Regions from separate parts of the Streptomyces sp. NPDC047028 genome, predicted to be linked through region 1. Evidence: riboswitches for the same ligand, from Rfam matches in the RefSeq annotation. Region 1 holds a riboswitch; the other holds the start of a gene.
The links. A riboswitch is a leader RNA that binds a small molecule or an ion and turns the genes downstream of it on or off. The one in region 1 is predicted to bind glycine.
Positions count from the first base shown of each region.

Region 1 (3,934 bases):
CGGCGCTGGCGGCGTTGGTGCCGTGCGCGGAGGACGGGATGAGGCAGACGGTGCGCTGCTCGTCGCCGTTGGCACGGTGGTAGCCGCGCACGGCGAGCAGGCCGGCCAGCTCGCCCTGGGAACCGGCGTTCGGCTGCAGGGACACCTTGTCGTAGCCGGTGACCTCGGCGAGCCGGGACTCCAGCTCGTGGATCAGGGTGAGGTAGCCCTGCGCCTGCTCGGCGGGGGCGAAGGGGTGCAGCTGGCCGAACTCGGGCCAGGTGACCGGCTCCATCTCGGTGGTCGCGTTGAGCTTCATCGTGCAGGAGCCCAGCGGGATCATGCCGCGGTCGAGCGCGTAGTCCCGGTCTGCCAGCTTGCGCAGGTAGCGCAGCATGGCGGTCTCGGAGCGGTGCTCCTGGAAGACCGGGTGCGTGAGGTAGTCGTCGGTGCGCAGCAGCGCCTCGGGCAGCACCTCCTCGGTGGCGGCGTCGAGCGCGTCGATGGCGCCGTCCACGCCGAACGCGAACCACACGGCGCGGAGCTGGGCGCGTGTGGTGGTCTCGTCGCAGGCGATCGAGACGAGGTCGCCGTCCACGAGGCGCAGGTTGACGCCGCCTGCGCGTGCGGCGTCGACGACCTCGGCGGCCCGGCCCCCGACCTTGACGGTGAGGGTGTCGAACCAGGTGCCGTGGACGACCTCGACGCCACCCGCCCGCAGACCGGCGGCGAGGATCGTGGCGTACCGGTGGGTCCGCCGGGCGATGGCCCGCAGCCCCTCGGGGCCGTGGTAGACGGCGTACATGCCGGCCATCACGGCGAGCAGCACCTGGGCGGTGCAGATGTTGCTGGTGGCCTTCTCGCGGCGGATGTGCTGCTCACGGGTCTGCAGGGCGAGCCGGTAGGCCTTGTGCCCGTCCGCGTCCACGGAGACACCGACGAGCCGGCCGGGCAGGCTGCGGGCGAACTTCTCGTGCACGGCCATGTAGCCGGCGTGCGGTCCGCCGAAGCCCATGGGCACGCCGAAGCGCTGGGTGGTGCCGACGGCGATGTCCGCGCCCAGCTCACCGGGCGAGGTCAGCAGGGTGAGCGCGAGGAGGTCGGCGGCGACGGTGACGAGCGCGCCGAGCTCGTGGGCCTGGTCGATGACGGGCTTGAGGTCGCGTACGGCACCGGAGGCGCCCGGGTACTGGAGCAGCACGCCGTTGATCTCGCGTGCGGCGATGTCGGCCGGGATGCCGTCGCTGAGGTCGGCGACCACGATCTCCACGCCGGTCGGCTCCGCGCGGGTCTCGATCACGGCGATGGTCTGCGGCATCGTGTCCGCGTCGACCAGGAACAGGCCCTTCTTGTTCTTGCCCATGCGGCGCGACAGCGCCATGGCCTCGGCGGCGGCGGTGCCCTCGTCGAGCAGGGAGGCGCCGGAGGTGGGCAGGCCGGTCAGGTCGGCGACCACGGTCTGGAAGTTCAGCAGCGCTTCCAGGCGGCCCTGGGAGATCTCGGGCTGGTACGGCGTGTAGGCCGTGTACCAGGCGGGGTTCTCCATGACGTTGCGCAGGATGACGGGCGGGGTGAACGTCCCGTAATAGCCCAGGCCGATCATAGAGCCGAGGACCTGGTTCCGGTCGGCGAGCGTGCGCAGCTCTTCGAGCACCTCGGCCTCGGTGCGGGCGCCCGGCAGGTCCAGGGCGTCGGCGTTCTTGATGACGTCGGGGACCGCGGCGGCGGTCAGCTCGTCGAGGGAGCCGTAGCCGACGTGGGCGAGCATCTTGGCCCGCGCCTCGTGGTCCGGGCCGATGTGGCGCTGCTCGAAGGGGATGCCCGCTTCGAGATCCGAGAGCGGAATGCGATGGGCGGTCATTGCGGAGGCCTCCTGGTCTGACGCGACCTTCGAGGGGCACCCCGGCACGGGTACCCCGACGGCCTCCCCCTCTGTCATCTCAACCTGAGAGCTTCACCGGGCGCCCGAGAGCCCCGGCTTTCACCGTCGGTGAGAGCGGAAGCCGTCGACGCCCGCCCTGCTTTCCAGAGTGACCTCGTCCGTGCGGTACGTGAGCCTGAGAGATTCCGGGGAGGATTTGCTCCTTCGGCGCCTCCGAAGTGGTCGGAGGACTCTCCCGCGCGGGGTCAGCAGCCGCTGCCAGGGTACCAGCGGGGGCGGCGCACGAGCCTTCGAGTGGCCGCGCCCTTGAATGTGCTCTTTTGTAGTGCTTACGGATGAGTTGCGACCACGTGGAGGGAGAGGGACCGTGCAGACCGACATCGATCCGCGCAACCTGATCGGCCGCAAGGCGTTCGACAGCTCCGGCACCAAGCTGGGCACCATCGACGAGGTGTACCTCGACGACGCGACCGGCGTGCCCGAGTGGGCGGCCATACGGACCGGACTGTTCTCCCGGGACGCGTTCGTCCCCCTGGAGCCCAGCGAGCTGGTCGAGGGCTCCCTGCACGTCCCCTTCGACCGCGCCCTGATCAAGGACGCCCCCGACTTCGGTGTCGGCCGCCATCTCTCCCCCGAACAGGAACTCCAGCTGTACCACCACTACGGCCTGGACGTGGCCCCACCTCCCTCCGTCCCGGACCACACCTTCGGCAAACTGGCAGGCCCGGAAAACCCCTGACCACCCCTACCCCGCTCCCCACGACCCGGCCAGTCCCCTAAGGGGCCCTGGAGGACACTTCCGTCGCCGGCTCCCCGGAGAGGTCCGACGGGGTCCGGGGTGGAGTCCGGTGGCGGCCGGTGTCCGACAGAGGGGCAGGTGAGGGGGCGAGGGGGGCCGGGACCAGCGGCAACGGTTCCGTCGGCTCGAGCGACGGATCGTCCGCCGGGAACGTCCGGACCCGCCCCGGCCCCGAGTACGGCGTCTCGAACCGGACAGTGACCCTGCCGACGCCGCTGCCCTGCACCCACCCCTGGCCGTGCTCCGCGTGCCGCACGTCCTGCCCGGCCCGCCAGTGACGCTCGGCGGGCGACTCCGGTTCCGCCGCCGAGGGCTCGGCCACGACCTCCTCCGCCGGCTCCGCCCCGCCCTCCCCCGCCGCCTGGGCGAAGAGGTCCTCCTGCGTGTAGTCGGCGAGCCCGGTCACCCCCACTCCGAGCAGCCGTACCCCGCCCGTCGTGTCCACGGACTCCAGCAGCCGCGCGGCCGCCTCCCGGACGACCGCCGGATCGTCCGTGGGCCCACGGAGCGTCTCGGACCGCGTGAGGGTCGAGAAGTCGTACCGCCGCACCTTCAGGACGATCGTCCGCCCCGACAGCCGGGCCTCGCGCAGCCTCCGCACGCACCGCTCCGCGAGCCGCCGCACCTCCATGCCGACCCGCAGCCGGTCGTGAATGTCGACGTCGTAGGTGTCCTCCACGGACACCGACTTGGTCTCCCGGTCGGACACCACGGGCCGGTCGTCGCGCGCCAGCGCCATCGCGTACAGCGCGTGCCCGTGCGCGTTCCCGAGCAGCCGGACCAGTTCGTCCTCACCGGCCTCGGCCAGCTCCTCGACCGTGGTGATCCCGGCCCGCCGCAGGTGGTCGCCGGTCGCCGGCCCCACGCCGGGCAGGGTCCGCACCGGCATCGGCCCGAGCAGGGTCCGCTCGGAGCCCGGCTCGATCAGCATCAGCCCGTCCGGCTTGGCCTCCTCGGAGGCGATCTTCGCGAGCATCTTGGACGCAGCGAGCCCCACCGACCCCGTGAGCCCGGTGACCGCCCGGATGTCCGCCCGCAGCTTCACCCCGGTCCGCCGCGCCGACTCCTCGTCCCAGGCCGCTCCCGCGGCCTCCAGGTCCACGAACGCCTCGTCCAGGCTCAGCGGCTCCACCAGCGGCGACAGCTCCCCCAGCAGCGCCATCACCTGCTCGCTGATCGACCGGTACACCGAGAACCGCGGCACGAGGTACGCGGCGTTCGGTGCCAGCCGCCGCGCCTGGGCCGTGGGCATCGCCGAGTGCACCCCGAACACC
Region 1 is NZ_JBEYVS010000002.1:9,141-13,074, reverse strand. Features, by position in the region: gene gcvP (aminomethyl-transferring glycine dehydrogenase) at 1-1,840, opposite strand, end outside; glycine riboswitch at 2,015-2,109, opposite strand; gene ABZ854_RS02195 (PRC-barrel domain-containing protein) at 2,229-2,600, shown strand; gene ABZ854_RS02190 (DNA polymerase IV) at 2,638-3,934, opposite strand, start outside.

Region 2 (3,934 bases), on a different contig from region 1:
TGTTCAGGACAGTCATACGGCTACGACTCCTCAGCCGGCGATGAAGGTGTCGTACTCGGCGGCGGAGAGCAGCTCCGGCGCGTCGCCGACCTTGACCTTGAACAGCCAGCCGCCCTCGAAGGGGGCGGAGTTCACGAGCGAGGGGTCGCTGACGACGTCCTCGTTGACCTCGGTGACCTCGCCGGTCACCGGGGAGTACAGGTCGGAGACCGACTTGGTCGACTCCAGCTCGCCGCAGGTCTCGCCCGCGGACACGGTGTCACCGACCTCCGGGAGCTGGACGAAGACGACGTCGCCGAGCGCGTTGGCGGCGTGCTCGGTGATGCCGACCGTCGAGACGCCGTCCGCGGCGGCCGACAGCCACTCGTGCTCCTTGCTGTACCGCAGTTCCTTGGGGTTGCTCATGGCCTGAATTCTCCTGTACGCGCGGGAGTGCTGGTGAAAGGGGGACCGCAGGCGCCGCTGCCGGGGCAGGCGGGATGTGCGCGGGGTCACACGGGGGTGACGGGCCGCGCCCCGGTGCCCGGCCGTGACGCCGGTAGAAGTGTCTACTTCTGGCGCTTGTAGAACGGCAGCGCCACGACGTCGTACGGCTCGTGGCTGCCCCGGATGTCGACGCCGACACCCTCGGTGCCGGGCGCCGCGTGCGCCGCGTCGACGTACGCCATGGCGATCGGCTTGCCCAGGGTGGGGGAGGGGGCGCCGGAGGTGACCTCGCCGATCACCTGGCCGCCGGCGACGACCTGGTACCCGGCGCGCGGCACGCGGCGGCCTTCGGCGATGAGGCCGACCAGCACGCGCGGGGGGTTCGCCTCGGCGCGGGAGGCGGCTTCGGTGAGCGCCTCGCGGCCCACGAAGTCGCCCTCCTTCTCGAACTTCACGACCCGGCCGAGGCCGGCGTCGAAGGGGGTGAGCGCGGTGGTCAGCTCGTGCCCGTAGAGCGGCATGCCCGCCTCCAGGCGCAGCGTGTCGCGGCAGGACAGGCCGCAGGGGACCAGTCCGGCGGCCTCGCCGGCCTTGGTCAGCGCCTGCCACAGCTCGACGGCGTGCTCGGGCTTCACGAACAGCTCGAAGCCGTCCTCGCCGGTGTAGCCGGTGCGGGCGATCAGCGCGGGGACGCCGGCGACGGTGCCGGGCAGGCCGGCGTAGTACTTGAGGCCGTCGAGGTCGGCGTCGGTCAGCGACTTCAGGATGCCGGGGGACTCGGGGCCCTGGACGGCGAGGAGCGCGTAGGCGTCCCGGTCGTCGCGGACCTCGGCGTCGAAGCCGGCGGCGCGCTCGGTCAGCGCGTCCAGCACGACCTGGGCGTTGGAGGCGTTGGCCACCACCATGTACTCGGTGTCGGCCAGGCGGTAGACGATCAGGTCGTCCAGGATGCCGCCGTCGGCCTGGCAGATCATGGTGTAGCGGGCGCGGCCGACGCCTACGGAGGCGATGTTGCCGACCAGCGCGAAGTTGAGCAGTTGGGCCGCCTGCGGGCCGGTGACGGTGATCTCGCCCATGTGGGAGAGGTCGAACAGGCCGGCCTTGGTGCGCACGGCGAGGTGCTCGTCGCGCTCGGAGCCGTAGCGCAGCGGCATGTCCCAGCCGGCGAAGTCGGTCATCGTCGCACCGAGCGAGCGATGCAGGGCATCGAGCGCGGTGCGGCGCGGCTCAGTGGGTTCGGTACTGCTCATCGGTCGGTCGTCTCCCGGGTCGGCTGTGACAGGCGAGGAACGTTCCTCCCCATCTGTCATCGGAACCTGAGAGGTTCGCCACGACCGCCACAGGGACGATCAAGGGCTTGCACCTTGGGTGGGGCCACTGCCGGCAGCGGCCCGCTTTTCAGATGTGCCTCGCCCGCGCGGTAACGGGGCCTGAGAGATTCAAGGGAGGGACTTGCTCCTTCGGCGCCCCAGCGGCGATGGCTGAGGACTCTCCCGCGCGGATTCAAGCGGCCGGTATGCAGTTGGCGCGCACATCATTGCACGCCGGACGCGCACCCGTCAGGACCGGTATCTGTAACCGACCTGTGGCCGTACGCGCACGCCGCCGTCGGACACCGCGCATTACCTTCTCTTTACATTCGATGGGCATGGATATTACCGAGCCCAAGGGGAGGACGATCACGGTGAACAGGACCACGGCGTACGCCGCCGCGACCGGCATCGCGGTGCCGAAGCAGCCCTCCGCCCCCGCCCGCGAGCGCACCGCGGACCGACCCGCCCCGGTCGTCCGCGACCTGCGCGACCGGGCCGGCCGCAGCCCGCACGCCCTGCTCTTCGGCCCGGACGACCTGGTGGTGATCACCGGCCTGCCCGGCAGCGGCAAGTCCACGCTGATGCACCGCGCGGTCCCCGGCCCCCGCGTCGACTCCCAGGACACCCGCGACCGCTGGGCCGCCCGGCTGCCCCGCCGCCTGCCCTACGCCCTGTACCGCCCCCTGGTCCGCCTCGCCCACTACGCGGGACTGCGCCGCGCCCTGCGCTCCGGCGAGGGCATCGTCGTGCACGACTGCGGCACCCAGACCTGGGTGCGCGGCTGGCTGGCCCGCGAGGCCCGCCGCCGCGGCGCCCGCCTCCACCTGCTCCTGCTCGACGTGGCGCCCGAGGCGGCCCGCGCGGGCCAGCGCGAGCGCGGCCGCGGCGTCTCCCGCTACGCCTTCGGCCGCCACCGCCGTACGACGGCCCGGCTGCTGCGCGCGGTGGAGCGCGGCGACCTCCCCGCCGGCTCGGCCTCCGCCGTCCTCCTGGACCGCCCCGCGGCCGACGTCCTGCGCTGCATAGCCTTCGCACAGCGCGCGGACTGACCAGCCACTAATCTGATCGCCGCATCAGTGGTTTCGATGGTTTCCAGCAGGCGGTAGGCACATGGACTTCCCGGCGGACGTTCCCGCGGACTTCCCGGCACAGGCGCACCCCCACCCGCACGGCGGTTGGCCCGGCAACGAACTGGAGGAGGTGCTCTCGGCCTCCCTCGGCGTGCCCGGCGCGGCCGGGCGGATCATCGAGGTGCTGGGCCGCAGCTTCCTGTGGATACCCCTGCCGGGCGGCGGCGGCCCGGACAGCGGCCCCCTCGACCTGCCCAGCATGGAGATCGACGGCCAGGTCTACGTCCCGGTGTTCAGCTCCGAGGAACAGTTCCGGCAGGCCGCCGGCGCCCACCTGTCGTACACCATCGCCCCGGCCGTGGAGTTCGCCCGCGGTCTGCCCCCGCAGGCGGGCCTGGCCGTCAACCCCGGCGGCGTGGTCGGCGTTCCCCTCCCGCCGGACGCGGTGGCCGAGCTGTGCCGGGCCGGCCGCACCCCGCTGGACGGCCCCAACACCGGCGGCCGGGTCCGCCTCTTCGAGCCCGACTGGCAGGACGACCCGGTCGACTTCCTCGCCGCCGCCTCCGCCGAGTTCGCCGCCACCGGCGTGGTCCGCACGGCCCGCCGCTGCCTCGCCGCCATCGAGGCGGCCGACCCGGTCATGTTCATCGGCGTCGAACTCACCCAGTGGGAGGGCGACCTGCGCGACCTCCCCCTCCAGGCCCTCGGCCGAGCCCTCACCACCACCCCCGCCCCCTGCCCCGTCAACCTCCTCCTCATGGACGCAACAGACGACCCGGTAGCCACCTGGCTCAGAACAAACGTCCGACCCTTCTACGAGCACGGCCACTGAGGCGCCCCGCAGGGGCGCCCCAAAGGGGCGCGGGGCTGTGTCCGATACGCGGCTCCGCCGCGTGGGCGCGACAAGCCACAGACGACCCCCACCCGCGACCGACCCCCGGACCCCGCCCAGCAGGGGCGCCCCCAAAGGGGCGCGGGGAACTGCGCGATCAACCACCACGCACCCGCACCCGCGACCGAACCCATGGCCCCGCCCCCCTGGGCGCTTAAGCTGTCACCAAACGCGGGGCAACTGCCAGAAGGGCCGGTACAACAGGTGAGCGCGAGCCACAGCGGCAGCGTCGA
Region 2 is NZ_JBEYVS010000031.1:21,546-25,479, forward strand. Features, by position in the region: gene glyA (serine hydroxymethyltransferase) at 1-16, opposite strand, end outside; gene gcvH (glycine cleavage system protein GcvH) at 31-405, opposite strand; gene gcvT (glycine cleavage system aminomethyltransferase GcvT) at 549-1,676, opposite strand; glycine riboswitch at 1,835-1,932, opposite strand; gene ABZ854_RS25580 (AAA family ATPase) at 2,111-2,788, shown strand; gene ABZ854_RS25585 (enhanced serine sensitivity protein SseB) at 2,850-3,641, shown strand; gene ABZ854_RS25590 (enhanced serine sensitivity protein SseB C-terminal domain-containing protein) at 3,906-3,934, shown strand, end outside.
Region 2: linked by a shared signal. The riboswitch ahead of gcvT (glycine cleavage system aminomethyltransferase GcvT) and the one ahead of gcvP (aminomethyl-transferring glycine dehydrogenase) in region 1 are both predicted to bind glycine.